Regions from separate parts of the Nocardia sp. NPDC049935 genome, predicted to be linked through region 2. Evidence: predicted binding sites of a transcription regulator. Region 2 holds the regulator's gene; the other holds the start of a gene.

Region 1 (15,742 bases), 260 kb from region 2:
TGGTCAGGGCGAAGCCACCGGCCGGCGCCACCGGGCCGAGTCCGCGCAGCCGCAGATCCGCGTCGAGCGGGCGCGGGCGCACCAGCACTCCCGGATTGAGCAGGTCGCCGGGGTCGAACAGCGCCTTGTACCCGGCGAAAACCGCCAGGACCTCCGGCGTGTACATGATCTCCAGCAGTTCCGACCGGGCCCGGCCGTCGCCGTGCTCGCCGCTCAGCGAACCACCGTGCCCCACCACGAGGTGGGCGGCGTCGGTGAGGAAGGCGCGGAAGCGGTCCGGCGCGGCCGCGATGGGCAGATCGAGCCGTACGTGCATACAGCCGTCACCGATATGCCCGTAGAGGAAGCCCTCGAGTTTGTATTCGCTGGTCAGCTCCTCGAAATCGCGCAGGTAGGCACCCAGCCGGGCGGGCGGCACGGCGGCGTCCTCCCATCCCGGCCAGGCCGGCTGCCCGTCGCGGGTGCGCCCGGCCAGTCCGGCCCCGTCCGCGCGGATCCGCCACAACGCCGCCGCGGCGACCGGATCGGTGAGGGTGCGCGTATCGAGAGCGCCGGCCGCGCGGCACAGTCGCGCCGCGTCCGCGCTCGCCGCGGCCTGATCGGGACCGGCCAGTTCCACGAACAGCCAGCCGTCCCCGCGCGGGAGGTCGGGGACCGCCCTGCCGTGCGCGCGCACCATCTCGATCAAGCCCGCGTCGATACCCTCCACCGCGCTCGGCGCGACCGACATCACCGCGGCGATATCGTCGGCCGCGGTCGCCAGATCGGGATAGCCGAGCACCACCAGTACGGTGGCGGCGGGGATATCGACCAGGTCCACCTCGGCCTCGAGGAGTACACCGCAGGTGCCCTCCGCCCCCACGAACGAGGCCGCCACCGAACTCCCCCGCTCCGGTAGCAGATATTCGAGACCGTAGCCGGAGGCCTGGCGCTCGAACCGGCCCAGATCGGTGCGCAGGACCGCCAGTGCGCCCGCGGTGAGTTCCGCCAGCCCCGGTACGGCGGCGAGATCTCCGGCGAGGCGGCGCGGGGTCCCGGTGCCGTCGAGAATCCGCAGCTCCCGGACCTGGTCCGAGGTTCGCCCCCAGGCCACGGCATGCGGTCCGCACGCGTTGTTCCCGATCATTCCGCCGAGGGTGCACCGGTTCTGGGTGGACGGGTCGGGCCCGAACCGCAGACCGTGGGCCCCGGCCCGCCGCTGCAGGTCCGACAGCACCACGCCGGGTTGCACCCGCGCGGTCCGGCGCTCCGGATCCAGATCGGCGATCCGGTGCATATGCCTGCTGAAATCGACCACGATGCCCGGCCCGACGGCATTACCCGCCACCGAGGTACCGGCGCCGCGCGGAGTCAGCGGCACCCCCTCCGCCCGCGCGACCTCCAGTACGGCCGCCACCTCGGCTTCTTCCCGCGGAAACACCACGACCTCGGGCAGCACCCGGTAGTTCGACGCGTCCGCGGAGTACTCCACCCGGCGCCGACGGGAGCTGTCCACCGCCTCCGCACCGATCCGGGCGCGCAAGGCGTCCACGAGGCCTTCCCGTCGCCGATCCTGGTCGGTCACACCGACCAGCCTAAGCGCCCCCGCGCCTCCCCTCTCGCCATCCACAACAACATCCCCGCCTCCGCCCCACACCCCACCGATTCCCGACCCGGGCCCACCTCCGCGACCACACGCCACCGCCCCCTGCGCAATCCACCCCGGGTGCCGAGTCCAGCGAGGCCCACAAACGGTTCGGCCCGCGAATTACACTCCACAGGTGGCCCGATGGCTGTTGCATGTCGACCTCGATCAGTTCCAGGCGGCGGTTGAATTCCGCCGCCATCCCGAACTGCGCGGCCTGCCCGTGATCGTGGGCGGGAACGGGGACCCCGAGGAACCCCGCAAAGTGGTGACCTGCGCCTCCTACCCGGCCCGTGCCTACGGGATCCGGGCGGGCATGCCGTTGCGTTCGGCGGCTCGCAAATGTCCGGACGCGGTGTTCCTGCCCCTGGACGTGCCCAGTTACGACGAGGCCTCCGAGGAGGTCATGGCGGTACTGCGGACGTTCACCGATCAGGTGGAGGTGTGGGGCTGGGACGAGGCGTTCGTCGCGGTCGATACCGACGACCCCGGGGACCCGGACGAGCCCGAGCGGACCGCCCGAGCGATTCGCTCTGCCATCGCCGAACTCGGCCTGACCTGCGCTATCGGTATCGGTGACAATAAGCTCACCGCCAAATTGGCCACCGGGTTCGCCAAATCCGTCGGGAAATCCGCCGATACCCCGGCCGATCATCCGGGCGCGCGGGAGGGCATGTTCCGGCTGACGGCCGCGAACTGGTCGGAGGTGATGGCGCACCGGCCCACCGACGCGCTCTGGGGAATCGGCAACCGGATCGCGGCGCGACTGGCCGACCTGGATATCCATACGATCGGCGATCTCATGGCCGCCGACCGGTCGCGGCTGGCCGCCGAATTCGGCCCGACCAACGGACCGTATCTGTGGGTGATGAGCCGCGGCGCGGGCGATACCGAGGTGGTGAAACGGCCGCCGCCACCGGTCGGGCGCAGCAAATCGGAGACCTTTCCCCGCGACCTCACCGACCTCGACGAGATACACGCCCAGGTGGCACGGCTGACGGCGGAGGTCACCGAGGAGATCGCGGCGGCGGGCCGGATCGCGGTCCGGGTGTCGGTCACCGTGCGCACCAGCACCTTCTACACCCGCAGCAAACAGTCGAAACTGGCCGAACCCACCACCGACGTGGCCGTCGTCGTCGAGACAGCACACCGCGTCCTCGACCGTTTCCCGCTCGACCGGCCCATCCGTCTGCTCGGGGTGCGTCTCGAACTCGCGCCGGCGGAGTCGCCCGATACCGGCGCTTGACCTAAATAAAGGTTCAGCTTTTAGTGTCGGTGCTCTGGAGTTGAATCGGCTCCGGAGCGAAAGGACATGTCGATGAGCATGGAATCGGTGGCCTGGGACCAGATGTACCGGCGGATGAACGCTCCCGGCGAGGAACGGGCGTTCAGCCTCACCACGGCCCGGCGCATCCTCGGCTTCGCGCGGCCGCACCGGCGGCGAATGGGCGCGTTCCTGGTATTCAGCGTGGTGGCGGCGGTGCTGGCGGTCGCCACGCCGCTGCTCGCGGGCCGGGTGGTCGACGATATCGTCGGCGGCTCGGCGCCGCGCACGGTGATCCTGCTGGCGGTGGCGATCGCCTGCCTCGCGGTACTCGACGCCGGCCTGGGCCTGGTGATCCGGTGGCTGTCGGCCCGTATCGGCGAGGGGCTGATCCTGGATCTGCGCACCGCGGTGTTCGATCACGTCCAGCGGATGCCGATCGCGTTCTTCACCCGCACCCGCACCGGCGCGCTGGTCAGCCGCCTGAACAACGATGTGATCGGCGCCCAGCGCGCGTTCAGCGACACGCTGTCCGGTGTGGTCGCCAACCTGGTCACGGTGGCGCTCACGCTGGTGGTGATGCTGCAGCTGTCCTGGCAGATCACCGTGCTGGCGCTGCTGCTGCTCCCGGCCTTCGTGATCCCGGCCCGCCGGATGGGCGACCGGCTCGCCGATATCCAGCGTGAGGCCGCGGGTCTGAACGCGTCGATGAGCACCCAGATGACCGAACGCTTCTCCGCGCCCGGAGCCACCCTGGTCAAACTCTTCGGCCGGCCCCGGCAGGAATCCACCGAGTTCGCGCTGCGCGCGCAGCGGGTCCGCGATATCGGAGTGCGCACCGCCATGGTGCAGACCGTGTTCGTCACCGCGCTGACCCTGGTCTCCGCGCTGGCGGTGGCCCTGGTCTACGGGCTCGGCGGCTGGTACGCGCTGCGCGGGCAATTGGACGCCGGCGCGGTGGTGGCGCTCTCGCTGCTGCTGACCAGGCTGTACTCACCGCTGACGGCGCTGGCCAGTGCCCGGATGGAGATCATGTCCGCCCTGGTGAGTTTCGAGCGCGTCTTCGAAGTCCTCGACCTCGACCCGCTGATCACGGACGCGCCCGGCGCGCGGCCGGTGCCCGCGGGGCCGGTCGCGGTGGAATTCGACGCGGTCCGCTTCGGATACCCGTCCGCGGAGAAGGTTTCGCTGGCCTCGCTGGAGGAAGTGGCGACCCTGGACTCCCGCGGCGGCGAGGAGGTATTGCACGGCGTCACGCTGCGCGCCGAACCCGGACAGCTGATCGCGCTGGTCGGTTCGTCGGGGGCCGGGAAATCGACCATCGCGCAACTGGTCTCGCGGCTCTACGATGTCGATTCCGGCGCGGTGCGGCTCAACGGCGCCGATGTGCGTGAGCTGACCACCCGCTCCATCCAGGACACGGTCGGGCTGGTCACCCAGGACGGGCACCTGTTCCACGACACCATCCGGGCCAACCTGCTGCTGGCCGATCCGGCCGCCACCGAGGACCGGATCTGGGACGCGCTGACCCGGGCCCGGCTGCGGGATCTGGTGGCCGCGCTGCCCGATGGACTCGATACGGTGGTCGGTGAACGCGGATACCGGCTCTCCGGCGGTGAACGCCAGCGGCTCACCATCGCCCGGCTGCTGCTGAAACAGCCGCGCGTGGTGGTCCTCGACGAGGCCACCGCCTCACTCGATTCGACCTCCGAGGCCGCGGTACAGGCGGCGCTCACCGAAGCGCTGCAGGGGCGGACCGCGCTGGTGATCGCGCATCGGCTCTCCACCATCCGCGCGGCCGACCAGATCCTGGTGGTGGAAGCGGGCCGGATCGTGGAACGCGGATCGCATACCGAACTGCTGGCCGCCGACGGACGCTACGCCGAGCTGTACCGGACCCAGTTCGCCGACGATCCGGCGCCCGCCGTGGCCTGAGCCGCGCCCCACCTCACCCGACGGTGACCGACCGGGAATGCCACCCGGTGGCGCCGTCGGGTGCCGGGCTCGCGCGCTGATCGGTCTGCACGTTCCCCTTCGCGTCGGTGGCCCGGACCCGCAGGGTGTGCGCACCGGGCGGGGCGTCCCAGCGCCACGTCCACTGGCGCCAGGTGTCCAGCGAGTACTCCGGCGCCAGCTCGGCGGGCTGCCAGGGGCCGTTGTCGACCTGCACCTCGACCGCCGCGATACCGCGCTGCTGCGCCCAGGCCACCCCGGCCACCACGGTCGGTCCCGGTGCGAGGTCGCCGAACGCGGCCGGAACATCGATCCGGGACGCGGTTTTGATCGGGCCGCGCGCCGACCAGCCGCGCTGGGTCCAATACGCCTCGGCCATATCGAATCTGGTGAGTTCCAGATCGACCACCCATTTGGTGGCGCTGACGTAGCCGTACAGACCGGGCACCACCATCCGGGCCGGGTAGCCGTGTTCGACCGGCAGCGGCTGTCCGTTCATCCCCACCGCCAGCAGGGCGTCGCGGCCGTCGGTGAGGGCGGCCACCGGGGTCCCGGCGGTGAAACCGTCGGCGCTGGTGGACAGCACCATATCCGCGTCCGGCCGGACCCCGGCCTCCGCGAGCAACTCCGCCAGCGGATAGCCGACCCAGCGCGCATTGCCGATCAGGTCGCCGCCGACCTCGTTGGATACACAGGTGAGCGTGACGATCTTCTCCACGGCCGGCCGGCGGCGCAGATCGTCCATACTCAGCACGATTTCGCGGTCCACCATGCCGTGGATCCGTAACCGCCAGTCCTCGCTGGTCACCGCCGGAATACGCAAGGCGGTATCGATCCGGTAGAAGTCGGCGTTGGGGGTGACGAACGAGGTGAGCCCGCGCACCGGCGGATCGGTTCCCGGCGGGACGGGCGCCGCGGGAACCCGCGGCCGGGGCAGGACGAACTGTTCCAGATCGGCCGCGACCGCGCGCATCCGCTCCCCGATCCAGCGCCCCGCCACCGCGCTTCCCGCCGCGACCGCGGCCGCCCCGGCGGCGAGGGCCAGGAACTTTCGACGCGACGGATCGGTGGCCGGCCCCGTGCTCGGTTCGGTGCGCGGGTCGTTCCCCGGCGCCCGCGCGATCAGGAAGCGCAGAGTGGCGACACCGGCCGCGACCCCGAGCAGAATCGGAAGCGCGAACACCAGGGTCGCGTTGGGACGCAACAGGACCAGCACACAGACGATCAGGCCGAGCGCCACCAGCAGCAGACTGCCGTACGGGCCGCGTCGTTCCAGCAACCCGGCGACCACGGCCAGCACTGCCATCACCACCGCCATGGACAGGAAGAGCACCGCCTTGTCGCGGGTGCCGAACTGTTCGATGGCGAACTCGCGCAACGCGGCCGGGGTGTGGTCGACCACGGTCGCGCCGGTCGACACGAACGGGGAGGCGTCCGGATCGATAAGGCCGGCGAACAGTTCCGCGATCCCGAGCACCATCGCGGCGGCCAGCAGACCGCACAGTCCCGCCGCGACCGCGCCGATCCCGCGACCGTCCGGGCTTCGCGAATCGCTTTCCGTGGTTCCGGTTGTGTTCTGCATGACCGCCTCATTCCTGCTCGGGCCACCGCCCGCTGCCGGGGGTTCGTACAGACTCCCCGCTGCGGATGGTGTCATTCCGGGCACGACCGGGGAAGACGGCCGGAACAGGCGTCGCCGAACCGTCAGATATCGCAGTCGGAGCAGGGCCGGCCGTGACCGGACCGGTGCCGGGAAGGCGCGGGCCGGTATCGGCGGACGCTCAGCCCAGGGTCACCGCGCCGAGCGGAGACGTGGTCGGCGCCGGCGATCCACCGTCGGGTTCGAGGGTCACCGCGAGCTGGTCGGACGTGGCGAATTCGGTGATGTAGGGGGCATCCTCGGCGGGCAGTTCGGGCAGCACACCGGCCGACCGCGGGACCCCGCTCGCGTCGATCAGCCACAGCTGGTAGTCGCTGCCGTCCGGGGGCGCGGGCACCGCGTCGAAGGAGACCGTGACGGCGCCCAGTTCGGCGGAACTGTGCACGGTGAGCGTGCCGGCGCCGATGGCGGCGGTGGTCGTGCGGGCGTCGGCCCGCTCCCGGACCTGCTGCGCGGAGATCGTCCCGTCCGGACCCTCGCCGGTCTCCTCGAACACGCCGATACCGATGGCGACGCCGGCCGCGACCACCACCGCCGCGGCGGCGGCCGCGAGCCGTCGCATGGTCCGGCGGCGCCGGGCCCGGGCCAATTCGTCGGCGTCCTGGTCCGCGACGGACCCGGCGGCCGCCCCTGCCCAAGCGCCGGTGTTCACGTCCGAACGAGCTCCGGGCAGCGAATCGAGCGCCGCGAGGATCGCGGCTTCCACATGGGCCGGAGGCGGCTGCGCGTCGAGTACCGACAGCGCCCCCATGGCCTCCCGGACCTCGCGGACGGTGGTGTCGAAACTCCGGACGGTGTCCGGACCGGCCGCGCGCACCCGCTGTTCGATTTCGGCGCCCTCGGCATCGGATACGGCGTCGAGGGCGTACGGGACGGCCAGGTCCATCAGGTCGCTGTGGCCACCCGGCGAATCGGGTGGTGAGGTGTCAGGCATCGGAGGCAACCCCTGATAGGCAGTTCTGGAGCCGTTTCAGACCGTCACGGATACGGCTCTTGATGGTGGGCAGTGGTGATTCGAGCTGGTCGGCGACTTCCCGGTAGGTGCGCCCGCTGTAGTAGGCGAGTGCGACCGCCTCCCGCTGGGTGGAGGTCAGGACGTCCAGACAGTCCCGGACGGCCGCCTCGTCCAGCCGCTGGTGCACGGTTTCGGAGACGATGTCGTGGTCGCGTCCCAGATGGGTGTGCCCGTAGACGATTTCGCGTCCGGTGGCCGATTCCTCGGCCCGTACCCGGTCGACCGCGCGGCGGTGGGTGATCATCATCAGCCACCCGATCGCGCTCGACCGGGCCGGGTCGTACCGCGCCGCCGCCGACCACACCTGCAGATACACCTCCTGGGTGGCCTCCTCGGCCGCGGCCGGGCTGCGCAGGATCCGCCGCGCGAGCCCGAATACCCGGGGACTGGTCTCCCGGTAGAAGTCGGTGAACGCCGCGCGGTCACCGCTCCCGGCCGCCTGCAGGAGTTCGGCGTGGCGACGGGCGGTGGCCCGATCGTCGTGGCCGGCCGGGCGGGCGGCGCATGCCTCGGGACCGTCGCCGTCGCCGAGCTCCGGTCCGGCGTCCCGGAGGCGGATCGGACCGGAGCCGGAATCCGGCCAGTTCGTCATGATCGTGCCCTCCACTGCATGGCAAGGTGTTCGCCGCCCCCGGGTCCGGGGATGGGGTCGAACTCCCGGTTGTTGTGCAGGTCACTGTGGCGATCCTGGCGCATCATGGGCTCAGTCTGGTCCACCGGGCAGGCAGGCGGGCACGAATCGCTCACGCGGGCGGCATGAGCACCCCGTCGATCATGTAGACCGTGGCGTTCGCGGTCTGCACGCCGCCGCAGATCACCGACGCGCCGCCGACCTCGATATCGTCGCCCGCGCGGGTAACCGTCACGGGGGCGCCCTGCACCGTGGTGTGGTCGCCGGCGATATCGCCGGGTTCGATCCGGCCGGGCACCACGTGGTAGGTGAGGATATCGGTCAGGGCCGCGGAATCGGTCTTCAGACCTTCGACGGCCGCCGGATCGAGTTTCCCGAACGCCGAATCGACCGGCGCGAAGACCGTGAACTCGCCACCGTTGAGCGTATCCACCAGGTTCACCTGCGGATTGAGCTTTCCGGACACCGCCTGGACCAGGGTCTTCAACATCGGATTGTTCGAGGCGGCCACCGCCACCGGATCCTGGGCCATCCCGCCGACCGAGCCCGCGCCGGAGGGCACCTGCGCCGCGTACTCGGCGCAGCCGGCGCCCACCAGACCGGCGGCCGGATCGTCGGCCGCACCGGCGGCGGAGGTCTGCGGAGCGCTGCTCGCGGGAGCGGGCGCGTCGGCGGAACTCTCCTCGCTCGAACATCCGGTGGCGCCCAGGAGCGCGGTCGACGAGATCGCCGCCAGTAGCACCACACGCTGTATGTGCTTCATGGAATTCCATCACTTTCCGGCCAGGACGACCCGTGCGGCCGCGCTGCGAACATTGTTGGACGGAATTCGGCCGGCCTGCCGGTGCGGATGGGTGCGCGACGGTAACGACCGGAGAACACGCACGCGAAAGCGGGCCGCGGCAACCGTTTCCGGTTCGGCCGCGGCCCGCTGTTCTCGGCGGATCAGGCGCTGACCGCCAGGGTCCGCCCGTCCAGATCCGCTTCCCGGACCGGTTCGATGGCGTAGGCCAGGATCTCGGCGACATCGCCCACCGGCCGGATATCGAGATCGGCCAGCACATCGGCGGGCACATCGTCCAGATCGGGCTCGTTACGCGCCGGGATGAACACTGTCTTCAGCCCGGCCCGCTGGGCGGCCAGCAGTTTCTGCTTCACCCCGCCGATCGGCAGGACCCGGCCGTTCAGCGTGACCTCACCGGTCATCCCGACATCCGAGCGCACCGGGCGCCCCAGCGCCAGCGACACCAGCGCGGTGACCATGGTGACACCGGCCGAGGGCCCGTCCTTGGGCACCGCGCCCGCCGGGACGTGGACGTGCAGATTGCGGTCCAGCACAGCGGATTCGATACCGATCTCGCCCAGATGCGACCGCACATAGGTGAGCGCGATCCGCGCGGATTCCTTCATGACGTCACCCAGCTGACCGGTGAGGGTCAGGGCGCGTTCGCCCTCGGCGGTGTTGGCCTCGATGTAGAGCACGTCACCGCCGAGACCCGTCACCGCGAGTCCGGTCGCCACGCCGGGCACCGCGGTACGTTCGGCCGAATCCGGGGTGAACCGCGGACGGCCGAGGTAGTCCTTCAGATCCGCGATATCGATGACCAGCGCGGTATCGCTGCCGGGGACCTCCGACAGCCGGGTCGCGGCCTTGCGCAGCGCCTTCGCGATCAAGCGTTCCATCTGCCGCACTCCCGCTTCGCGGGTGTAGTCGGCCGCGATCTCGCGCAGCGCCGCGTCGGTGACCCGCACCTCGTCGGCGGTGAGCGCGTTGCGTTCCAGCTGCCGCGGCAGCAGGAAGTCGCGGGCGATCGCGACCTTGTCGTCGGAGGTGTAGCCGTCCACCGTGATCACTTCCATCCGGTCCAGCAGCGGGCCGGGGATGGTGTCCATGACATTGGCCGTCGCCAGGAACAGCACGTCGGACAGGTCGAGGTCCATATCCAGGTAGTGGTCGCGGAAGGTGTGGTTCTGAGCGGGGTCGAGCACCTCGAGCAGTGCCGACGCGGGATCGCCGCGGAAATCGGCGCCCAGTTTGTCGACCTCGTCGAGCAGGACCACCGGGTTCATCGAACCGGCCTCCTTGACGGCCCGCACGATCCGGCCGGGCATGGCGCCCACATAGGTGCGGCGGTGCCCGCGGATCTCCGCCTCGTCGCGCACGCCGCCCAGGGCGACCCGGACGAACTCACGGCCCAGCGCCCGCGCCACGGATTCCCCGAGCGAGGTCTTGCCGACCCCGGGCGGTCCGGCCAGCACCAGCACGGCGCCGGACCCGCGCCCGCCCACGACATCCAGTCCGCGCTGCGCGCGCCGCGCCCGGACCGCCAGGTATTCGACGATGCGGTCCTTCACCTCGTCCAGCCCGTGGTGGTCGGCGTCGAGCACGGCCCGCGCCGCCGCCACATCCGTGGAGTCGGTGGTTTTGACCTGCCAGGGCAGTTCGAGCACGGTATCGAGCCAGGTCCGGATCCAGCCCGTTTCCGGGCTCTGATCACTGGACCGCTCCAACCGGCCCACTTCGCGCAGCGCCGCCTCCCGTACGGAATCGGGCAGATCGGCCTGTTCGACCCGGGTGCGGTAGTCGTCTGCGCCGTCGGGTTCGTCCTCGCCGAGTTCCTTGCGGATGGCGTTGAGCTGCTGGCGCAGCAGGAATTCGCGCTGGCTCTTCTCCATGTTCTCGCGGACCTCGTCACCGATCTTCTCGGTGACCTCGGCCTCGGCGATATGCGCGGTGGTCCATTCGATCAGCCGGTTCAGCCGGGCCGTCACATCCGGGGTCTCCAGCAGTTCACGTTTCTGATCCGTGGAGAGGTAGGCGGCGTATCCGGCCGTATCGGCGATGGCCGAGGGATCGGTGAGCTGGTTGAACGCGTCGACCATCTGCCACGCCTCGCGCCGCTGCAGCACCGAGACGACCAGCTTCTTGTACTCCGCGGCGAGTTCGCGGGTGCGACCGTCGGCGGCGGGAGTGTCGACCGGTTCGGCCTCCACCCACAGCGCGGCGCCGGGGCCGGTGACACCGTGGCCGATCTTCGCACGCCGTTCCGCCTTCAGCACCGCGGCGGGGGTGCCGCCGCGCATCCGGCCGATCTGTTCGATGGTGGCGATCACGCCGTAGGAGGCGTAACCCTCGGTGAGGCGGGGGGCGAGCAGGACGGCTTCGGTCTTCGCGGCCTGTGCGGCGTCGATCGCCGCCTGTGCGGATTCGTCCAGTTCGATCGGTACGACCATGCCGGGCAGCACGATGGGATCGGTCAGGAACAGCACCGGAAGATTCTGGGGTGTAGTCACGAACGCAACCTCCAATACTTGAGCTACTGGGACTCAACTTCGAGAGGTTTGCCTTTGTTCCGCCCCAGCCCCCATGTTCGCCGACGGCGAATTTCCGTCGATTCCCGGCCGCCGCGCGGGTTTCTCCGGACCGCGCCGCTGTACATTGCGCCGGCTCTCGATCCAAACGTACGATTGGTTTATCCAAGCGGTCGATTGGAGAAGCCGACGTGGACAGTACCCGGGAGCGAATCGTCGCCGAAGCGCTGCGGCTCTTCGCCGAACAGGGATACGCGTCCACCAGCGTCGCGGCGATCGAGAAAGCCGCCGGGCTGTCCCCGCGCTCCGGGTCGCTCTATACCCATTTCGCATCCAAAGAGCAGGTACTGGCTGCCGCCGTGGAGGCGGCCATCCAACTCGCCGAGACCGGGTTCGCGCTGGCGCCGATGTTTCCGCTCGGCGATCTGCGGGCCGAACTCGTGCTCGTGGCACGCGGTTCCCTGCTGTTGATGTCGAACTGGCACAACCTGATTCGCGTGATGATGAAGGAGTCCGAGCAGTTTCCCGAGGTGATGGCACAGGCCCGGGAGCGGCTGTTCACACCCTCGTACAAGTACCTGTCCGGCTGGCTGGCCGACCGGGCCGCGCAGGAGAGCCTGCCCGAACGCGATTTCGATGCCATGACCATGATCTGGCTCGGCGCCATCGAGAACTACTGGGTGATGACGAATATCTACCGTCACCGCCCCCTCGGAACCACCGACGACCGATTCGTCGACGAATGGGTCGACACTCTCCTTGCCGCAATGGGGGCGAAACGATGAGCCATACCTTCGATTTCAACGATCCCGCCGTTATCGAGGATCCCTACCCCGCCTACGCGCTGCTACGAGAGCGGGCGCCGGTCTACCACTCCACCGACCCCGATCTCTGGATAGTCAGCCGCTACGACGATGTCCGCACCGTCCTGCGCGATGCGCACCGCTTCTCCTCCGCCGTTTCGGCCATCGGGTCCGATCCCTTCAACCCGACGATGACCGGCCCGGCATGGCTGCACAACCTCCTCTCCGGCATACCCGCGGTCCGCGTGCTGCTGACCAGCGATCCGCCCGACCACACGATGCTGCGCCGGAAGGTGAGCCGCACTTTCACACCGCGCCGGATCACGGCCTGGGAACCGCGGATTCGCGAGGTCACCACACAGTTGGTCGACGAAATGACCGCTACCCGCGACCCAGATCTGGTCCGCGATCTCGCCGCCCCGCTTCCGGCCATCATCATCGCCGAAATGCTCGGAGTACCCGCCGGCCGCCGCGACGATTTCAAACGCTGGTCGGACGGACTCATCGACGGCCTGCTGACCGGGGGCAGCCGGACCGCGATGATCCGCAGCGCGATCGCCATCTCCTGGTTCTTCTATCGCACGATACGGCGGCGACGGCGCGCGCCCGGCGACGATGTGATCAGCTCCCTGGTGAGCGGCACGGGCGAGGAGGCGCTCACGACCGCGGAGACCGTGAACTTCTGCATCCTGCTGCTGGTCGCGGGCCATGAGACCACCACGAACCTGATCGCCAACACCGCGCTGGCGCTGTTCGACCGGCCCGATCTCCAGCGGCAATTACACGCCGACCCGGCCTCGGCCGCGCAGGCAGTCGCCGAGACGCTGCGCTTCGACGGGCCCGCGCAGGCACTACTGCGGGTCGCCACCACCGATGTCGAATTGGGCGGCACCACCATTCCCGCCGGCGGCTATGTACTGCCGTTGGTCGGATCGGCCAATCGCGACCCACGGCAATTCCCCGAGCCGGACGAGTTCCGGCTCGACCGCCCGAACATCGGAGATCAGCTCGCATTCGGTGCGGGCATCCACTACTGCATCGGCAGCGCCCTGGCCCGGCTGGAGGCCACCGCCGCCATCGAGGAACTCGTGCGCCGCGTGCCGGCGATGGCCCCCGCGGGAACTCCCCGGCGCGTCGCGAGCCCGGTCCTGCGTGGGCTGCGCAGCCAGCCGGTCGACCTCGGAGCGCCCGCGACGGTCAGTGGCCCGCGAATGCCTCCGCCAGCCACCATGCGCCCCCGTCGCTGGTGATCTTCGCGTCGATCACCAGCGGGCGGCCGCGGCCGGTCGCGCGGTAGTCGTCGAGCCAGCCGCGAACACCGGCGAGGTCGCCGACGGTGCGCACCGTCGTGCCGGCGGCCCCGAACCCCTCGGCGATGGCGGCGATATCGGTTTCCGGGAAGGTCACCGTGGCATGGTCGGCGTCGCCGAAGTGGTGCACCTCGGCGCCGTAGGCGGAGTCGTTGTACACGATCACCACCAGCGGCAACTCGGCCCGTACCGCGGTGTCGAGTTCGGCGACGGCCATCAGGAAACCGCCGTCGCCCGTGCCCAGTACCGGCAGCCGTCCCGGCTGGGCGAAGGCCGCGCCGATAGCGGTGTGCAGGCCCAGTCCGATGGATTGGAACGCCTGGGTGAAACAGAAACCGAATTCGTCGGGCACGGCGAGATGGGTGGCCGGGTAGCCCATGAAGTTCCCGGAATCGATCGCGACCACCCGCTCGGCGGGCAGGAGGTCGTCGAGCGCGATCGACAGCACCCGGGGATCGATCCGCTCGCCGGTGGAGGTGTCCTCGACCGGCACATCACGCCAGCGGCCCGCCGCGGCGAGCAGCGCGGCCACCTCCCGGGTGCGATAACCGTCGCCGGTTCCCGCGCCACGGACTCGCGCCAGTACGTCCTCGGCGGTGAGGCCGCAGTCGCCGATCACCCCGAAATCGACCGGGCGGTGCGCGCCGACGGCGTCGATATCGTCGTCCACCTGCACGACCGTGGTCTCGGGACCGATCAGGCGGCCGTGACGCATGGTCCACATGTTCAGCGCGCACCCCCAGCCCACGATGAGGTCGGCGCCCGCGATGAGATCGGCCACGGCCGGTGTCGAGAACCCGCCGGAGATACCCAGGCCGAATTCGTCCCCGGCGAAAAGCCCGTTGGCCACGGCGGAGGTGGCCACCAGCGCGCCGCATTCCGCGGCGAGTTCGGCGAGCACCGGCCCGGCGCCGCGCGCGCCCCGGCCTGCCACGAATACCGGCCGCCGCGCGGTACGCAGGGTTTCGGCGAGCCGGGTCACGGAGCCGGTGTCGGGCCGTACCCGGGCGGGAGCCACGGTCGCCGCGACCGGCCCGGTGACGGTCGCCGGGGCCGCCGCGACATCGATGGCGATATTCAGCACCACCGTGCGCCGGAGGGTGACGGCGGTGCGGTAGGCGCGGGTCACATCGGCGACCACGGTCTGCGCCGAGTACACCCGGTCGGACACCGCGCCCACACTGCGGACCAGCGCGTCTTGGTCCACCCGGAAATTGGAGCGCAGCGCGGCGGCCGGACTGTCGGCGGCGAGCACGATCATCGGCGTCCGGCTCTTGGCGGCCTCGCCGATTCCGGTGACGGCGTTGGTGAGCCCGCAGCCCTGATGTACCGAGGCCAGGCCGACCCGCCCCGACATCCGCGAATACGCGTCGGCCATGGTGGCGGCGCCGCCCTCGTGCCGGGTCGCGGTGAAGGGGACTCCGCCGGCCCGCAGCGCGTTGGTCATCACGAAATTGCCGCTGCCCACGACCCCGAAGCAGTGCCCCGCACCGAGATCGGCCAGCAGCCGGCCCACCACATCGGCGACGGTCGGCCCGTAGACCGGCTGTCGCGCGCCGGCCGGCGGATTGTCCGGCACCCGGCCTGCTGTCATCCGGCCGCTCCGGTCACGGCCAGCACGCGCGACGGGCTTCCGGTGCCGCCCACGATCGGCAGCGGGCTCACCACCAGCATCGCGCCGGTCGCGGGCAGGCGTCCGAGGTTGCGCAGCGAGGTGAGTCCGTATTTGTCGTTGCCGAGGAAGTAGTGGTGCACCGGGAAGGCCGGGTCGAATCCACCGGCCAGCCCGGCGTCCACCCCGACCGTTTCCACACCGAGCCCGGTGATATCGCGTTCGGTGGCCAGCCAGCGGGCGCAGTCGACGGCCACACCCGGGGTGTGCGAACCGGTGTCGTCGGCGTTGAGGAATTCGGCCTCCGATCCACCCCGCACTTCCCACCCGGTGCGCAGCAGCAGCCAGGTCCCGGCGGTGAGCCGGCCGTGGCGGCTCTCCCATTCCTCGACATCGGCGACGGTGAGCAGGTAGTCGGGGTCGGCCGCGACCTGCGCGGTGAGGTCCAGCACGGCGGCCGCGCCGAGGAGGCGCCGCACCGGGATCTGCGAGACGTCGTCGCCGTCGCGGCCGGTGATCCAGTGCACCGGTGCGTCGAGGTGGGTGCCGATATGTTCG
Region 2 (15,742 bases):
ACCACGCCCTGGCAGTAGGTGTAGATGGGGCGTTCGAGATTGCCGGCGGGCAGGTGGATACCGTCGAAGATCAGGCCGGTTTCCGGGTCGCGCAGGGTGCGATCGATCCAGTCGGCGATCTCGGCGGCCCGTTCGTAGCGGCCGAGCCGGGCCAGCGCGATACCCGCGGGCCCGTTGGCGGGGGCGTTGTAGAAATCCGCACCGACCCGCCAGGGCAGACCGCCGCCCACGGCCGGGTCCCAGGCGGCGTAGAGCTTCTGTTCCAGCGGTCCGAGCCCGCCCCGTGCCTCGGCGTTCTCCTGGATGCGGGTGGCGCGCTCCAGTGCCAGCGCCAGCCAGGCCATATCGTCGTAATAGCGGTTGGTCCACCCGGTGAGATTGCGGAGGCGATGCGAACGGACCAGGGTGGCGACCCGTTTGCGGCGCGCGATCGTCGGCGCCCGGTTGGCGGCGTCCACCGCGCAGTCGATCAGATGGGCCTGCCACCAGTAGTGCCAGGTGAGAAAGAACCGTTCCCGCCTGGTCGCCGGCCAGCCCACGACTCCGAGGCCGGTGGCGGGCAGCAGCCAGACCGGTCTCAGATGCCGCGACAGAATCGCCGCCTCGGCCATATCCGCCCGTTCCGACCACAGCGTCGCGGGGTTGCCCAGCCGCCTGCGCTGTTGCCCGGCCGAACGCCGGGGAACATCGAGATCGTCGCTGGGCGGGGTCATGCAACCCATATTGCCAGGAGAATCGGAATTCACGCCGCTCAATTGTTACCGAGTCGAAGCGCAACCGTTCGGGTACGCGCTTTATCCCTCGGGACCACGGCTGATTGCGGCCGGACAGCGCCGGCGCAGAACCCGGTCGGCCGTCAAGCGGGGTTAACATATCGGCCGGGGGCTGGCCGCTCCGCCTGTCGGTATCGAGACCGTTCGCGCCTCCGATCGCGGTAACCGCAATCGGCACAACGGTATTCGATCGGACCAGACCGACCCGCCGGTGCCCGGCCCGCCCGCACTACGATCATGCCGTGACCAATCCTGCGCCAACGGCCGGCCCCGAACCCGCCCCGAGTCCGGAGCCGGCGTCCGCGGGCGCCGGCGGAGAAGCGGACGCGGAACCCGCGGAATCCGGCGACGAGGACGATCCGGCCGGTCGCCACGAACCCGGCCCCACCGAATGGGGCGAACACCCGCACGGTGTCGGACCCTGGGTGACCGAACACGGCGGCCCCCCGCCCGACGACGACCGGTTCGACCCGGAACTGCTGGCCGAGGGCGACCGCCGCAATGTCGTCGACGCCTACCGCTACTGGACCCGCGAGGCGATCGTCGCCGATATCGACCGCCGCCGGCACCCCTTCCACATCGCCATCGAGAACTTCGGGCACGACGCGAATATCGGCACCGTGGTGCGCACCGCGAATGCCTTCGCCGCGGGTGCGGTGCATATCGTCGGCCGGCGCCGCTGGAACCGCCGGGGCGCCATGGTCACCGACCGCTACCAGCACATCACCCATCATCCGGATATCGAGGCCCTGCTCGACTTCACCCGCGCCGAGGACCTCTCCGTGGTCGCCGTGGACAACGTCCCGGGGTCGGTACCGCTGGAGACCGTCCGGCTGCCGCGCCGCTGCCTGCTGCTGTTCGGCCAGGAGGGTCCGGGCGTCACCGAAAGCGCCCGCGACGCCGCGGTACTCACCGTTTCCATCGCCCAGTTCGGATCCACCCGCAGTATCAACGCGGGCGTCGCGGCGGGGATCGCCATGCACACCTGGATCCGCCAGCACGCCGATCTGACCACGGCCTGGTGACCGGACCGGTACTCGGGGGCGTCAGACCGCGCTCGACGTACCGAACAGGACGATGACGAACACGATGTAGGCGACGATCGCGAGAACTCCCAGGATCACGAACACCGAGCCGATGATCCCGCAGATGTAGCCCACCATCACATTGCTCCGGCCGCCGATGGCGCCGCCGGAGGCGTCGATCTCGTTGAGCGCCCGCTTGCCCATCACCCACGCGAACGGCGCGCACAGCTGGCAGAACACCAAGCCGACGATGCCGAGGATCAGCACCAGCGTGGCCTGCGGATGCTCGGGCGGCGGCCCGTAGGCGGGATAGCCGTACGGCGGCGGGTAGCTCATGTGTGGATAGTAGCGGCCCCACGACAACGGCCACGAGCGAAAATCCGGCCGGGACAGGGCGGCCGGGCTAACGACGGGTGTGCGCGCCCGGGTCGGTGAGCAGGTACTGGGCCGCCCCGTAGGTCGCCAGGATGGTGCCCTCCAGCACCCGCCGCGACCGCTCACCCCGCGCGAACAGCCGGCGCAACACGATGAGACCGTCCGATACCGTGAACAGCAGGGCGCCCAGGCCGAGCCGGCTGCGCGGATCGGCATCCGGGATGTTCAGCCCCGCAACAGTCTTCGCGCCGGGGGCGAGCGCGGGATCGGAGGCGAGCACCGCGGCGGTGCCCAGCGTCGCACCGTAGGCGCCCAGTGGCACGGCCAGTACCGGGGCCTTGGCCCGCAGCAGTGCCGCGGCCCCCGCCCAGGCCAGCACCCGGGGCAGCGCCACTTCCGGCCGCGGCCGGGCCCCGCGCCGCCACCAGAGGGTGGCGTAACCGGTCTGCATCACCGCGAACGAGGAGGCGCCGGCGATGAGCCGGCGGTCGTCGTCCGGGTCGATCAGCAGGATATCGCCCACGGTGGCCGCGCCCAGCGAACCCAGCAGCAGGGTTCGCTCGGACGGATCGATATCGGCGCCGCCGGTCGCGATATCGGCGGCCAGCAGCGGCATCATCAGCGGTTTGGCCACCCACTGCAGCCGTTCACGCCCGGTGAGCGCGCCCAGTACGGTAACCGCCGTCGCGGCCAGGAAACCCGCGCGCAGGGGCCGCATCTCAGAGACTCGACTCGTCGGGAGCGGGCGGCAGGGTCACCACCTGGCCCGCGTAGCTGAGCCCGGCGCCGAAGCCGAGCAGCAACGCCAGCTGCCCGCCCTTGGCCTTGCCGGTCGCCAGCATCTCCTCCATGGCCAGTGGGATGGAGGCAGCCGAGGTGTTACCGGTGTTCTCGATATCGCCGGCCATCGGGATATCGTCGGCCAGCCCGAGGTTCTTCTTCATCAGCTCGTTGATCCGCGCGTTGGCCTGGTGCGGAATGAAGACCTCGATATCGTCCTTCGACACCCCGGCCATATCGAGCGCGGTGGACAGCGCCCGGGGCAGGGTGACCGCCGCCCAGCGGAACACCCGCGGTCCCTCCATCCGCAGCGCCATCCGGCCGACCGGCTCCACGGCCGGATCGGTGCCCTGCAGGTCCTGGGCGCGCTGCATGTAGTCGATGAAGTTGACGTCCTGTTTGATGGCCTCGGCGTTCTCGCCGTCGCTGCCCCAGACCGTCGGCGAGATCCCGTTCTCCTCGCTCGGCCCGAGCACCACCGCACCCGCGCCGTCACCGAAGATGAAGGCGGTGCCGCGATCGGTCGGGTCGATCCCGATGGTCATCGTCTCGGCCCCGATGAGCAGGACATATTCGGCCGAACCGGCCCGGATCATATCGGCGCCGACACCGAGGCCGTAGCCGAACCCACCGCATCCGGAGGTGAGGTCGAAGGCGGGGATACCGTTCATCCCGAGGTCGCTGGCGACGATCGGGGCGCCGTGCGGGGTGAGCATGGGCCAGCTCGAGGTGGCCAGGATCAGCGCGCCGATCTTCTCCGGATCCACCCCGCTGTTGCGCAGTGCCCGACGGCCGGCGGCCACCGAGATGGAGCGCAGCGATTCGTCACCGCTGATCCAGCGCCGGTTGCGGATACCGCTGCGCTCGAAGATCCACTCGTCGGTGGAGTCGAGAACCTCGCACACCTCGGCGTTGCTGACCACGCGCTGCGGCCGGTAGGCACCGATACCGAGCATTGCGACGTTGTCGTGCCCCTGTTTGCCGGCAATGCTCACCACGACATTCACGACCCTTCGATTCGCAGTACTGACGGATCCTCAGGCTAACGGAGGGCGACCCGAGGTTGAACAGCCCGTCATACTTCAGCCCAGCGCCAGATCCCGCAGGCCCAGAATCGAACGGTACTCCAGACCCTCGTCCGCGATGACCCGATCCGCGCCGGTTCCCCGGTCGACCACGGTGGCCACCCCGACCACGGTCGCGCCCACGTCACGCAGGGCGCGCACGGCGGTCAGCGGGGAGTTGCCGGTGGTGGTGGTGTCCTCGACGACCAGCACCCGTTTGCCCACCACGTCGGGGCCCTCGATCTGGCGTTGCATGCCATGGGTTTTCGCGGCCTTGCGCACGACGAAGGCGTTGATCGGGCGGCCGGGGGCGTGCATCACGGCCAGCGCGACGGGGTCGGCGCCCATGGTGAGCCCGCCTACCGAATCGAATTCCCAGTCGGCGACGAGTTCCCGCAACAGCGTGCCGATCAGCGGCCCGGCCCGATGATGCAGAGTCGCCCGGCGCAGGTCGACGTAGTAGTCGGCCTCCTTACCCGAGGACAGTGTCACCTTGCCGTGCACGACGGCTAACTCGCGCACCAGCCCGGCCAAGACGTCCCGGTCGGTCGTTGCCTGGTCGATCATCGGTGTCCTTCCGCCTGCGTAGGCGAGTCGCGGCAAGTTCGGGTCCGGCGCACGATTCGGCGCCCACCGAGTGAGGATACGGGGGCCGCTCGGAGGGAGTTACCGCAGGTGGCTGTATCTATCGACCGGCCGGGGGCCGCGTGGTCACCGGGGCACCGGCCCCTGGTACGGCCGGAATCCGGGGTGGAAGGGACCGCCCGGCGGACGGGAGCCGTTATCGTCCTCGGCGCCCTCGCGACGCTCCGGATCGCCGGGCCCGGCCGGGCGCGGCGGCGGATCGCTGGGCGCGGACCGGCTCACCGGTCGGGCATCGGGGACCACGGCCAGGCTCGGCCGGCGCGGCGGGGTGTCGTCGCCGGGCTCGGGACCGCGGCGGTCGCGGTCCTGCTCCGGGTCCTCCTGCCGGTATCGGACGTTCGGGGCGGGGTGCTCGTAGCGACCGCCGGGTTCGTCCTGGTAGTCGTCGAAATCGTCGTAGTCGTCGAACTCCCGGTCCGGGCCCCGGTCGTCGCGGTCGTCCGGACGGACCCGGCCCCGCGGATGCGCGCCGGGCTCGCGCTCGTCGAGCGGCGGCTCGGTGACCGGCGGCAGCACATGCAGCAGGCCGGAAAGCCGCAGCACCGCGTCGATACCGGTCTCCCAGTCCTTGGCCGCGGTGCCGACGGGCAGCATGCCCAGGGTCCAGTTGCCCTCGCTCCACAGCATCTGCACCGTATCGGCCAGCGATTCGATGAACGCGACCATCCGCTGATCCACCGCGTGCCGCGCGATTTCGGGATTGGTCGCGAACACCACCCGGTCGCCGATGGCGCCGAGCAGTTCCAGATCGGCGTCCTTGGGCGGATTCATGGTCTTGAGCCGCATATCGACGTCGATATCCGAGCCGATCTGGCGGCGCACCGCGACCAGCGTCGCCGAATCCTCCAGATCGAGCAGAACGAACTTCTCGCCCTTGCGGATACCGGTCACCACGTCGACCGCGGTCAGGTAGCCGAGCTTGGCCAGCGCACCGCGCCGCCAGGTCGACGCAAGCGCCGGTTCCACCGACACATAGGTGTATCCCTGGGCTTTCGCCCACACCTGGCGCGCGTGACCGGTGCGCTGCCGCTGCCGCCGGTCGAAGTAGAGCAGCACGAAGGCACCCGCGAGGGTGATCGCCGCCAGCCCGAACCACATTGCCGTCATCGTCGCCTAGCCTATCGACCCGCCCGGCGTAATGCCGGGCACCCACACTGCGTGCCGCCGATTTCTCTTCATCGCCCGCCTCCTTCGAGTGCGGTACTGATGATGACCTCGGCCTGAATCGAGCCGTCCGGGCCCTTCTGCCCCTGCACGATCACGAGATCTCCGGTGGGCAGCGCCTCGACGGTACTGCCCGCCAGCGAGATCACCTGGGTACTCGCGCTGGTGTGCACAGTGACCTCGGCACCGGCCAGGGTGCTCAAGGTCAGTGTCCCACCCGAATTGGCGCTGATGGTGCCCATCGTGGTGCCGCCCGCTTCCGGGTCGCCGGTATCGGGCATATCCGGGAGCCCGGGCAGACTGGGCAGTGCGGGCGCGGATTCCTCCGGCCCGCCGGGGATCTCACGGCCCAGAGTGCGGGTCGTGCTGGTGGTATCGCTCGCGGTCGATCCGGAATCGTCGCGGCCGGAAAGCATTCCCACCGCGATTCCCGCGAGCGCGACCGCAACGAGGGCGGCCAGCCCGAGCGCCACCCACATCCCCGTCCGCTTCGGCGGCCGGGGTGGTTCGCCGGGCGGACCGGGTGGCGGGCCACCGGGCGGTCCGTAGGAACCCGGCGGCCCGTACCCCTGCTGCCCCTGCCCGGCCCACTGGTTCGGGTAGGCGTAACTGTCGTAGGTCGGCATCTCCCGGGTCGGGTTGGGGCCGGGCCCCCACCCGCCGTAGGGGTCGGTGCCCGGGTAGGCCGTCGTCGGTTCCCCGTAGCCCGCGTTGTCGCCGGTGGGCAGCTTCTCGGTCGCCGATTCGCCCGGCTGACCCAGGTGCTGGGTCGGATCGTCGTCCGGCCGCCTCGCCCAGGGATCGTTCGGGTTGGTCATGCCATCCAGACTAAGCCGAACGGATCCCGGCCGTCAGGAGCCCACCTGCCCGTCCGAGCCCACCCGCGCCGCGGCGCGGGTCTCGCCTCCCACCACCAGCCGGTCGCCGTCGGCGGAGACGCCCACCTCGACCGTGTCGCCGTCGACGATCTTGCCGGCCAGCAGTTCCTTGGCCAGGGTGTCGCCGATCGCCTGCTGGATCAGGCGCCGCAGCGGCCGGGCGCCGTACACCGGGTCGTAGCCGCGTACCGCCAGCCAGAACCGGGCCGAATCGCTGACGTCCAGCGTGAGCCGCCGCTGCGCCAGCCGGCGCTGCAGCTGATCGAGCTGGATATCCACCACGTGCGCGAGCTGGTCCTCGTCCAGGGCGTCGAACATCACCACATCGTCGAGACGGTTCAGGAACTCGGGTTTGAAGGCGGCGCGGACCGCGTTCATCACGAACTCCGGATCGCCCCCGGCGCCGAGGTTCGAGGTCAGGATGAGGATGGTGTTGCGGAAGTCCACCGTCCGGCCCTGGCCGTCGGTCAGCCTGCCCTCGTCCAGGACGGCGAGCAGGATATCGAAGACATCGGGATGCGCCTTCTCGATCTCGTCGAACAGCACCACCGTGTAGGGCCTGCGCCGCACGGCCTCGGTGAGCTGGCCGCCCTGGTCGTAGCCGACGTATCCGGGCGGTGCGCCGACCAGGCGCGCGACCGCGTGCTTCTCGCTGTACTCGCTCATATCGATGCGGACCATCGCCCGTTCGTCGTCGAACAGGAAATCGGCCAGCGCCTTGGCCAGCTCCGTCTTACCCACGCCCGTGGGACCGACGAACAGGAACGAACCGGTGGGACGGTTCGGATCCGCGACCCCGGCGCGGGCGCGCCGCACGGCATCGGATACCGCTTTCACCGCGGCATTCTGCCCGACCACCCGGCGGCCCAGTTCGTCTTCCATCCGCAGCAGCTTCTCGGTCTCGCCCTCGAGCAGACGGCCCACCGGGATATGCGTCCAAGCCGAGATCACCTCGGCGATATCGTCCGGGCCGACCTCCTCCTTGAGCATCACCTCACCGTCGGCCGCGGCGCCGGACGCCCGCTCGGCCTCGGCGAGTTCCTTCTCCAGCGCCGGGATGCGCCCGTAGCGCAGCTCGGCGGCCTTGCCCAGGTCACCGTCGCGTTCGGCGCGCTCGGATTCCCCGCGCAGACCCTCGAGCTGCTCCTTGAGCGTGCGGACCTGGTCGATCGCGGTCTTCTCGTTCTGCCACCGGGTGGTGAGCTGGTTGAGCTTCTCCCGGTCGTCGGCGAGTTCGGCGCGCAGTTTCTCCAGCCGCTGTTCGGACGCCTCGTCGGTCTCCTTGGCGAGGGCCACCTCTTCGATCTCGAGCCGGCGCACCGCGCGCTCGACCTCGTCGATCTCCACCGGTCGCGAGTCGATCTCCATCCGCAGCCGTGACGCCGATTCGTCCACCAGGTCGATGGCCTTGTCGGGCAGGAACCGGGAGGTGATGTAGCGGTCGGAGAGCGTGGCCGCGGCGACCAGCGCGGAGTCGGTGATCCGCACACCGTGGTGCACTTCGTAGCGCTCCTTGATACCGCGCAGGATCCCGACGGTGTCCTCGACCGTGGGTTCGCCCACCAGTACCTGCTGGAAGCGGCGTTCCAGAGCCGCGTCCTTCTCGATATGCCGGCGGTACTCCTCGAGCGTCGTCGCGCCGACGAGCCGAAGTTCGCCGCGGGCCAGCATCGGTTTGATCATATTGCCGGCGTCCATCGCCGATTCGCCGGTCGCGCCGGCGCCGACGATGGTGTGCAGTTCGTCGATGAAGGTGATGATCTGCCCGGCGCTGGACTTGATCTCCTCCAGTACGGCCTTGAGCCGTTCCTCGAACTCGCCGCGGTATTTCGCGCCCGCCACCATGGCGCCCAGATCGAGCGAGACGACGGTCTTACCGCGCAGCGATTCCGGCACATCACCCGCGATGATGCGCTGGGCCAGGCCCTCGACGATCGCGGTCTTACCGACGCCCGGCTCACCGATGAGCACCGGGTTGTTCTTGGTGCGCCGGGACAGCACCTGCACGACGCGGCGGATCTCGGTATCGCGCCCGATCACCGGGTCGAGTTTGCCGGCGCGCGCGGCGTCGGTGAGATCGGTGGAGTACTTCTCCAGCGCCTGATAGCTGCCCTCGGGGTCGGGGCTGGAGACACGGGTGTTGCCGCGTACCGCGGTGAACGCCTCTCGTAGCGCGGCGGCGCTCGCGCCGTATTTCTGCAACAGCATCGTGATGTCGGTATCGCCCTCGGCGAGGCCGACCATCACATGCTCGGTGGAGACGTATTCGTCACCGAGTTCGGTGGCCAGATGCTGCGCCGCGGTGATCGCGGCCAGGGCCTCCCGCCCGAGTTGCGGGGTGGTGGTGGCGCCGGACGCGCGCGGCAGCCGGTCGACGATGTCCTGGGCCTCGCGCCGTACGGTCGCCGGATCTGTGCCCACTGCCTTCAGCAGCGGACCGGCGATTCCGTCGGTCTGGTCCAGCAGCGCCACCAGCAGATGCGCCGGCCGGATCTCGGGGTTTCCGGCGGCCGAGGCGGCCTGCAGCGCGGCGGTCAGCGCGGCCTGGGTCTTGGTGGTGGGGTTGAACGAGTCCACGAAGCACCTTCCTGCTAGTCGATATCTCCTCCGGCAACCGCACCCGCATCCGGGGACTCGTGCCGTTCTGCCCGTTTCAACGTCCGAAAGGTTGAGTCTGTTCCGCTCAAGTTTGAGATTTTTCCGGATCCGCCCGCATGCTCCGGTAACCAGAAAAATGCCGGACCACGGCGCGCGATACCCGCGAACAAGATCACTCAAACCCGGTACTGGTATTTCACATCCACCATCATCACAATTTTCGGGGATACTGGTCCAGGGAAGGACCGCCGGTAACGGCTGGGTCACTTCGGGCAGATATCAGGGAAAGGAAGCTCCACGCCGTGGATGCGCGTTCGGCAGCGCTGGTCCGCGCCAATTTCCAGTCGGTGCTCGACACTCCGGCTGGACCCGAGCGGTTGGTCAGCGCGTTTTACAGTCACCTGTTCGCGGAGGACCCGCGGCTGCGAGAACTGTTTCCTCCGGCGATGGAGATGCAGGCGAAACGACTGGTCACCGCGATCCAGTACATGCTCGACCATCTGGAGGACTGGGACCGTGCGCAGAAGTTCCTCGAACAGCTCGCCCGCGATCACCGCAAGTACGGCGTCGAGGCCGCGCACTACGATCAGGCCGGGCCCGCGCTCTACGCCGCCTTCCAGAACTACAACGGCCGCTACTGGACCAGAGAACTCGCCGAGGGCTGGCGAGACGTCTGCCTGCTGATCTCGGCCGCCATGGCGATCGGCGCCAATTCCGACGACGCCCCGCCCTACTGGGAGGCCACCGTCGTCGGCCACCGGCACGTCCTCGACGATCTGGCCATCGTCCGGCTGCAGTCCGACGATCCGATTCCCTACCTGGCCGGGCAGTACGTCCCGGTCTCGGTACCGCAGCGCCCGCGGATGTGGCGCTACCTGTCCCCGGCGATCCCGTCGAACCCGTACGGCGAGATCGAATTCCACGTCCGCAAGGTCCGCGGCGGCTGGGTGAGCCCGTCCATCGTCGGCGAGACCAAGGTCGGCGACCGGTGGCTCATCGGCGGTCCGCTGGGCGGCCTCCAGGTGGATCCGGACCGCGGCAGCGATGTGCTCATGATCGGCTCGGGCACCGGGGTCGCCCCGCTGCGGGCCCAGCTGATCGAGATGGGCCGGCGCGGTATCAATCCGCGGGTGCACTTCTTCATCGGCGGCGTCTACCCGTGCGACCTCTACGACGTCGAGAACATGTGGCAGCTCTCGCAGAGCAACCCGTGGCTCACCGTGGTCCCGGTCTGCGAACACAAGACCAACCCCTGGTGGTACCCGCACCCCACCGAGGACGCGCCCTACGGAATGCACCGCCGGCTCGTCGGCAACCTCGGCGCCGTGGTCGCCAGCTTCGGCGCATGGGAGGATCGGCAGATCCAGATCGCCGGTTCGGCGACGATGATCGCCGACACCCGGCGCGCGCTGCTCGCGGTGGGCACGCCGGAAGAGATCATCAGCACCGACCCGGTGTGATCCGGTGCCCCACCGAACACCAGGCCCCGAAAGGGTTGAGGCCCGCGTATGACCAACGACCCCCGCCTGTCCCACGACCGGCCCCGGCAGGCGTATTGGATGGCCGATGTCGTCGAACACCACCGGCTGCGCCACGATACGGCGGTGATCCGGCTGATCGGCGATTACGTGCCCTTCACCGCGGGGCAGTCCGTCCAGGTCGAGGTCCCGCAGTTCCCGGGGATGCGGCGCCGGTTCTCCCCCGCCCTGCCGCCCTCGATGGACGGCAAGATGGAATTCCACGTCCGCACGGTCGCGGGCGGCTGGTGCAGCGGCGGGATCGTCGCCGATACCGCGGTCGGCGACCGGTGGAAACTCTCCGAACCCCAGGGCATGTTCACCATCGACCCCGACGGTGAGGAGGTGGTCCTGATCGCCGGCGGCACCGGCCTGGCGCCGCTGCGCTCCCAGATCCTGGAACTGGCCCGGCATCCCGCACCACCCACCACCTACCTCTTCTTCGGCGGTTTCTCCCCTCGCGACCTGTACGCCGCCGATATGCTCGTGCTGCTCGGCCACAGCCTGCCCTGGCTCACCGTGGTCCCGGTCGTGGAACGCCTCGAAGATCCGTCCTGGCCCGACCAGTGGCACGAAAGCCACCGGGTCGACATCGGATTCGACGAGGACGACCTCATCCAGGGCACCCTCGCCGACGTCGTCGGCTCCTACGGTTCCTTCAACCGCCATCAGGTGCTGGTCTGCGGTTCCCCGGCCATGACCCGCTCCACGGTCGAACGCCTCCTCGATACCGGCACCCCACCCGAACGCATCCAATTCGAAGGCGCCTGAGGGGAATCGCCGGACGAAGGAAACCCCGTGGAAGACTCCACGGGGTTTCCCTCGAGACAGCGGGTGGGCCCGGCTACCGTCGCCGGTTGCGGGGCTGCCAGACGACCAGGGCGGTATTGCGCTGGGGCGGGATCAGTTCCGGACGGTAGTCCGGCCGGCTGCGTTCCCGCTCCAGAGCCGCGGAGAGCTCCACCACCTGCTGCTGGAGTTCGGACACCTGGTTGGTGAGTTCGATGATCCGTTTGATGCCGGCCAGATTGACGCCTTCGTCCTGGGACAACCGCTGCACTTCGCGCAGAAGTTCCACGTCCCGTTCCGAATAGCGCCGGCCACCACCCGAAGTGCGCTGCGGAGTGACCAGACCCAGCCGGTCGTAGGTACGCAACGTCTGCGCGTGCATACCGGCCAGCTGAGCGGCCACCGAGATCACGAAATACTCGGCTCGCGCAGCACCACCCTCGGGTGTCCGCTTCGGATCAGTGGACATCACGCACCTGCCCATCCAGCTCTCGGATCGAAGCCGCTGGCCTTCTCCGCCTCCTGCAGCGCGCGCATGGCGGCCACGGCGTCGTCGTCCAGCTTCGGCGGCACGGCGACCTTCACGGTGACCAGCAGATCACCGGCTCCGCCACCACGTTTGGGAACCCCGCGGCCACGCACCCGCAGGATGCGGCCGTCCGCGGTGCCCGGTGGCACCTTCACGCCGACCCGGCCCTCCAGAGTGGGCACCGATACGGTCGTGCCGAGCACCAATTCACTGTAACTGACCGGTAGCGCCAGCGTGAGGTCATCGCCGGCCCGGCCGAAGACCTTGTCCTGGCCGACGCGCACCGTGACGAACAGGTCGCCCGAGGGCGCGCCCCGCAGCCCGGCCTCGCCCTGCCCGGCCAGGCGGATGCGCTGACCGTCGGAGATCCCCGGTGGAATCCGGACATTGATGGTGCGGGTGCGGTTCTGGATACCGCTGCCCTGGCAGTCCACGCACGGATCGTCGATGATCGATCCGGTCCCGCGGCAGTCGTCGCAGGGTTCGCTGAACCCGAACGCGCCCTGGTTGCGGCTCACCACACCGCTGCCGTTGCAGATCGGGCAGACCCGCGGGCTGGTGCCCGGTTTGGCGCCGCTGCCGTGGCAGGTGGTGCAGGGAGACGGGCTGGTCAGGTGCAACGGCACGGTGACGCCCTTGGCCGCCTCGCGGAAACCGAGGGTCGTCTCCGCCTCCACATCGGCGCCCCGGCGCGGCCGCTGACCGGTCCGCGTGGTGCCGCCGCCCCGGTTGAACAGACCGCCGAAGAGATCGCCGAGTCCGCCGTCGGCACCGGCGCCGGCGCCCTGCCCGAAGAGATCGCCCAGATCGAAGCTCTGGGAGAACCCGCCACCGCCGCCGGGGGTGAAGCCGCCGCCCCGGCCGTACCCGCCGCCGGAGAACAAGCGGCGGGTCTCGTCGTATTCGGAGCGTTTGGCCGGATCCGACAGCACGGTATGGGCCTCGCTGACGGCCTTGAACCGTTCTTCGGCCTGGGCGTCACCCGGATTGGCGTCCGGGTGCAGATCACGGGCGAGCTTGCGGTACGCCTTCTTGATCTCGTCGGTGGAGGCGTTGGAGGAGACGCCCAGCTCCTTGTAGAAGTCCTTTTCGATCCACTCCCGCTGGCTCACCGAGCGTCTCCTCCTCTCGCACTATCGTCAATTACCGGAGCCGGCATCAGCATCCGATGCCTCCACCCCGGCGGTCGCTGCCGCGGTGCCGGGGTCCGGCGCGGTATCTCCCACACCGTCGGTGACCCCGACCAGCGCGTGCCGCAGCACCCGCTCTCCGAAGCGGTAACCCTTGCGCATCACCACGCCGATCACCGGATCGTGCCCGGCGCCCTCGTGCTGAACGGCCTCGTGCAGATTCGGGTCGAAGGGTTCGCCTTCGGATCCGAACTCCTCGAGTCCCTGTTTGCGCAGCGCCTCGGACAATTTGTCGGCCACCGACCGCAGCGGGCCGGTCTCCAGATCACCGTGGGCGCGGGCACGGTCCAGATCGTCGAGCACACCGAGCAGTTCGGTGACGACGGCCGCCTTCGCGTTGTCGATCGCGGTTTTGCGATCCCGTTCGACCCGGCGCCGGTAGTTGGTGTACTCCGCCGTCAGACGCTGCAGATCGGCGGTCCGCTCGGCGAGTTCGTCCTTCGCACCGGCCGGGGCCCCGGCGGACGCCGCCGCGGTGGCGTCGTCCTCGAGCCCGGCCTGTGGAGCCTGCGGGGCGACGGGTTCCTCGCCCCCGGCCGGAGCGGCGCCGTTGGCCGCCCCGGCCTGCTCGCGGACCTCACCGGTTTCCGGATCGATCTTGCGCTTGTCGACGAATTCCACCGGCTCCGGGGAATCTCCCGTGTTCCCTGCGTTTCCCGTATTCGTCACTTCTTCTCCGTGTCGACCGGATCGTCCACGACCTCGGCGTCGACCACTTGGTCGTCACCGGAGTCCGCGGCGGCACCGTTACCGGACGCCGCGCCCTCCTGCGCCTGGGCCTCGTAGATCGCCTGACCGAGTGCCTGGGATTCGGTGGCCAGCTTCTCCACCGCGGCCTTCACCGCGGCGGTGTCGGTGCCCTTGAGCGCCTCGTTGGCCTCCGCGATCGCGGCCTCGACCTTGGTCTTCACATCGGCCGGGACCTTGTCCTCGTTGTCGGCGATGAACTTCTCGGTCTGGTGTACCAGCGATTCGGCCTGGTTGCGGGTCTCGGCCTCCTCACGGCGCGCCTTGTCCTCGGCGGCGTGCGCCTCGGCGTCCTTGACCATCCGGTCGATCTCTTCCTTGGACAGACCGGAGCCGTCCTGGATCTTGATCGTGTTCTCTTTACCGGTGCCCTTGTCCTTGGCGGTCACGTGCACGATGCCGTTGGCGTCGATATCGAAGGTGACCTCGATCTGCGGCACACCGCGCGGCGCCGGCGGGATACCGGTCAGCTCGAAGGAGCCGAGCAGTTTGTTGTGCGCGGCGATCTCGCGCTCACCCTGGAACACCTGGATCTGCACCGACGGCTGGTTGTCGTTGGCCGTGGTGAAGGTCTCCGAGCGCTTGGTCGGGATGGTGGTGTTGCGCTCGATGAGGTTGGTCATCACGCCGCCCTTGGTCTCGATACCCAGCGACAGCGGGGTCACATCGAGCAGCAGGACGTCCTTGACCTCACCCTTGAGCACACCGGCCTGCAGGGCGGCGCCGACGGCGACGACCTCGTCCGGGTTCACGCCCTTGTTGGGCTCCTTGCCGCCGGTCAGTTCCTTGACCAGTTCGGAGACCGCGGGCATCCGGGTGGAGCCGCCGACGAGGACGACATGGTCGATATCGGCGACCTTGATCCCGGCGTCCTTGACCACGGACTGGAACGGCGCGCGGGTGCGGTCGAGCAGGTCCGAGGTGATCTTCTGGAACTCCGAGCGGGTGAGCTGCTCGTCGAGGAACAGCGGGTTCTTCTCCGCGTCGACGGTGATGTAGGGCAGGTTGATCGAGGTGCTCTGCGAGGAGCTCAGTTCGATCTTGGCCTTCTCGGCGGCCTCACGCAGCCGCTGCATCGCCATCTTGTCCTTGGTCAGGTCGATACCCGAGCTCGACTTGAACTTGTCGACCAGCCACTGCACGACCCGCTCGTCCCAGTCGTCACCACCGAGGTGGTTGTCACCGGAGGTGGCGCGGACCTCGACGACGCCTTCGCCGATTTCCAGCAGCGAGACGTCGAAGGTGCCGCCACCGAGGTCGAAGACCAGGATGGTCTGTTCCTTGTCACCCTTGTCCAGGCCGTAGGCCAGCGCGGCCGCGGTGGGCTCGTTGACGATGCGCAGGACGTTCAGTCCGGCGATCTGCCCGGCCTCCTTGGTGGCCTGACGCTGGGCGTCCTCGAAGTAGGCGGGGACGGTGATCACCGCGTCGGTGATCTCCTCACCCAGATAGGACTCGGCGTCGCGCTTCAGCTTCATCAGCGTGCGCGCGCTGATCTCCTGCGAGGTGTACTTCTTGTCGTCGATCTCCACGGTCCAGTCGGTGCCGATATGGCGTTTCACCGAACGGATCGTGCGGTCGACGTTGGTCACGGCCTGGTTCTTGGCCGGCTGCCCGACCAGTACCTCGCCGTTCTTCGCGAACGCGACGACAGAGGGCGTAGTGCGC

The links. Region 2 encodes HspR, which represses chaperone genes until heat shock. Its sites were predicted from a motif close to ANNTGAGTNNNNNNNACTCANNT; they were not measured.
Region 1: a site for HspR is predicted at 11,458-11,480, ahead of lon (endopeptidase La). Genes of this name have one in related genera too.

The regions. Positions count from the first base shown of each region.
Region 1 is NZ_JBVJHV010000002.1:263,666-279,407, reverse strand. Features, by position in the region: gene ACZ6SF_RS09515 (FAD-binding and (Fe-S)-binding domain-containing protein) at 1-1,564, opposite strand, end outside; gene ACZ6SF_RS09510 (DNA polymerase IV) at 1,761-2,870, shown strand; gene ACZ6SF_RS09505 (ABC transporter ATP-binding protein) at 2,943-4,823, shown strand; gene ACZ6SF_RS09500 (molybdopterin-dependent oxidoreductase) at 4,837-6,423, opposite strand; gene ACZ6SF_RS09495 (anti-sigma factor) at 6,623-7,435, opposite strand; gene sigK (ECF RNA polymerase sigma factor SigK) at 7,428-8,108, opposite strand; gene ACZ6SF_RS09485 (fasciclin domain-containing protein) at 8,260-8,910, opposite strand; gene lon (endopeptidase La) at 9,093-11,441, opposite strand; gene ACZ6SF_RS09475 (TetR/AcrR family transcriptional regulator) at 11,651-12,244, shown strand; gene ACZ6SF_RS09470 (cytochrome P450) at 12,241-13,512, shown strand; gene ACZ6SF_RS09465 (thiamine pyrophosphate-binding protein) at 13,460-15,166, opposite strand; gene ACZ6SF_RS09460 (cyclase family protein) at 15,163-15,742, opposite strand, start outside.
Region 2 is NZ_JBVJHV010000002.1:523,183-538,924, reverse strand. Features, by position in the region: gene ACZ6SF_RS10715 (glycoside hydrolase family 76 protein) at 1-611, opposite strand, end outside; gene ACZ6SF_RS10710 (TrmH family RNA methyltransferase) at 1,016-1,798, shown strand; gene ACZ6SF_RS10705 (DUF4190 domain-containing protein) at 1,820-2,134, opposite strand; gene ACZ6SF_RS10700 (lysoplasmalogenase family protein) at 2,202-2,891, opposite strand; gene ACZ6SF_RS10695 (beta-ketoacyl-ACP synthase 3) at 2,893-3,951, opposite strand; gene pyrE (orotate phosphoribosyltransferase) at 4,036-4,584, opposite strand; gene ACZ6SF_RS10685 (hypothetical protein) at 4,729-5,769, opposite strand; gene ACZ6SF_RS10680 (DUF5666 domain-containing protein) at 5,838-6,644, opposite strand; gene clpB (ATP-dependent chaperone ClpB) at 6,678-9,281, opposite strand; gene ACZ6SF_RS10670 (globin domain-containing protein) at 9,605-10,762, shown strand; gene ACZ6SF_RS10665 (FAD-binding oxidoreductase) at 10,811-11,590, shown strand; gene ACZ6SF_RS10660 (heat shock protein transcriptional repressor HspR) at 11,664-12,077, opposite strand; gene dnaJ (molecular chaperone DnaJ) at 12,077-13,249, opposite strand; gene grpE (nucleotide exchange factor GrpE) at 13,277-13,996, opposite strand; gene dnaK (molecular chaperone DnaK) at 13,993-15,742, opposite strand, start outside.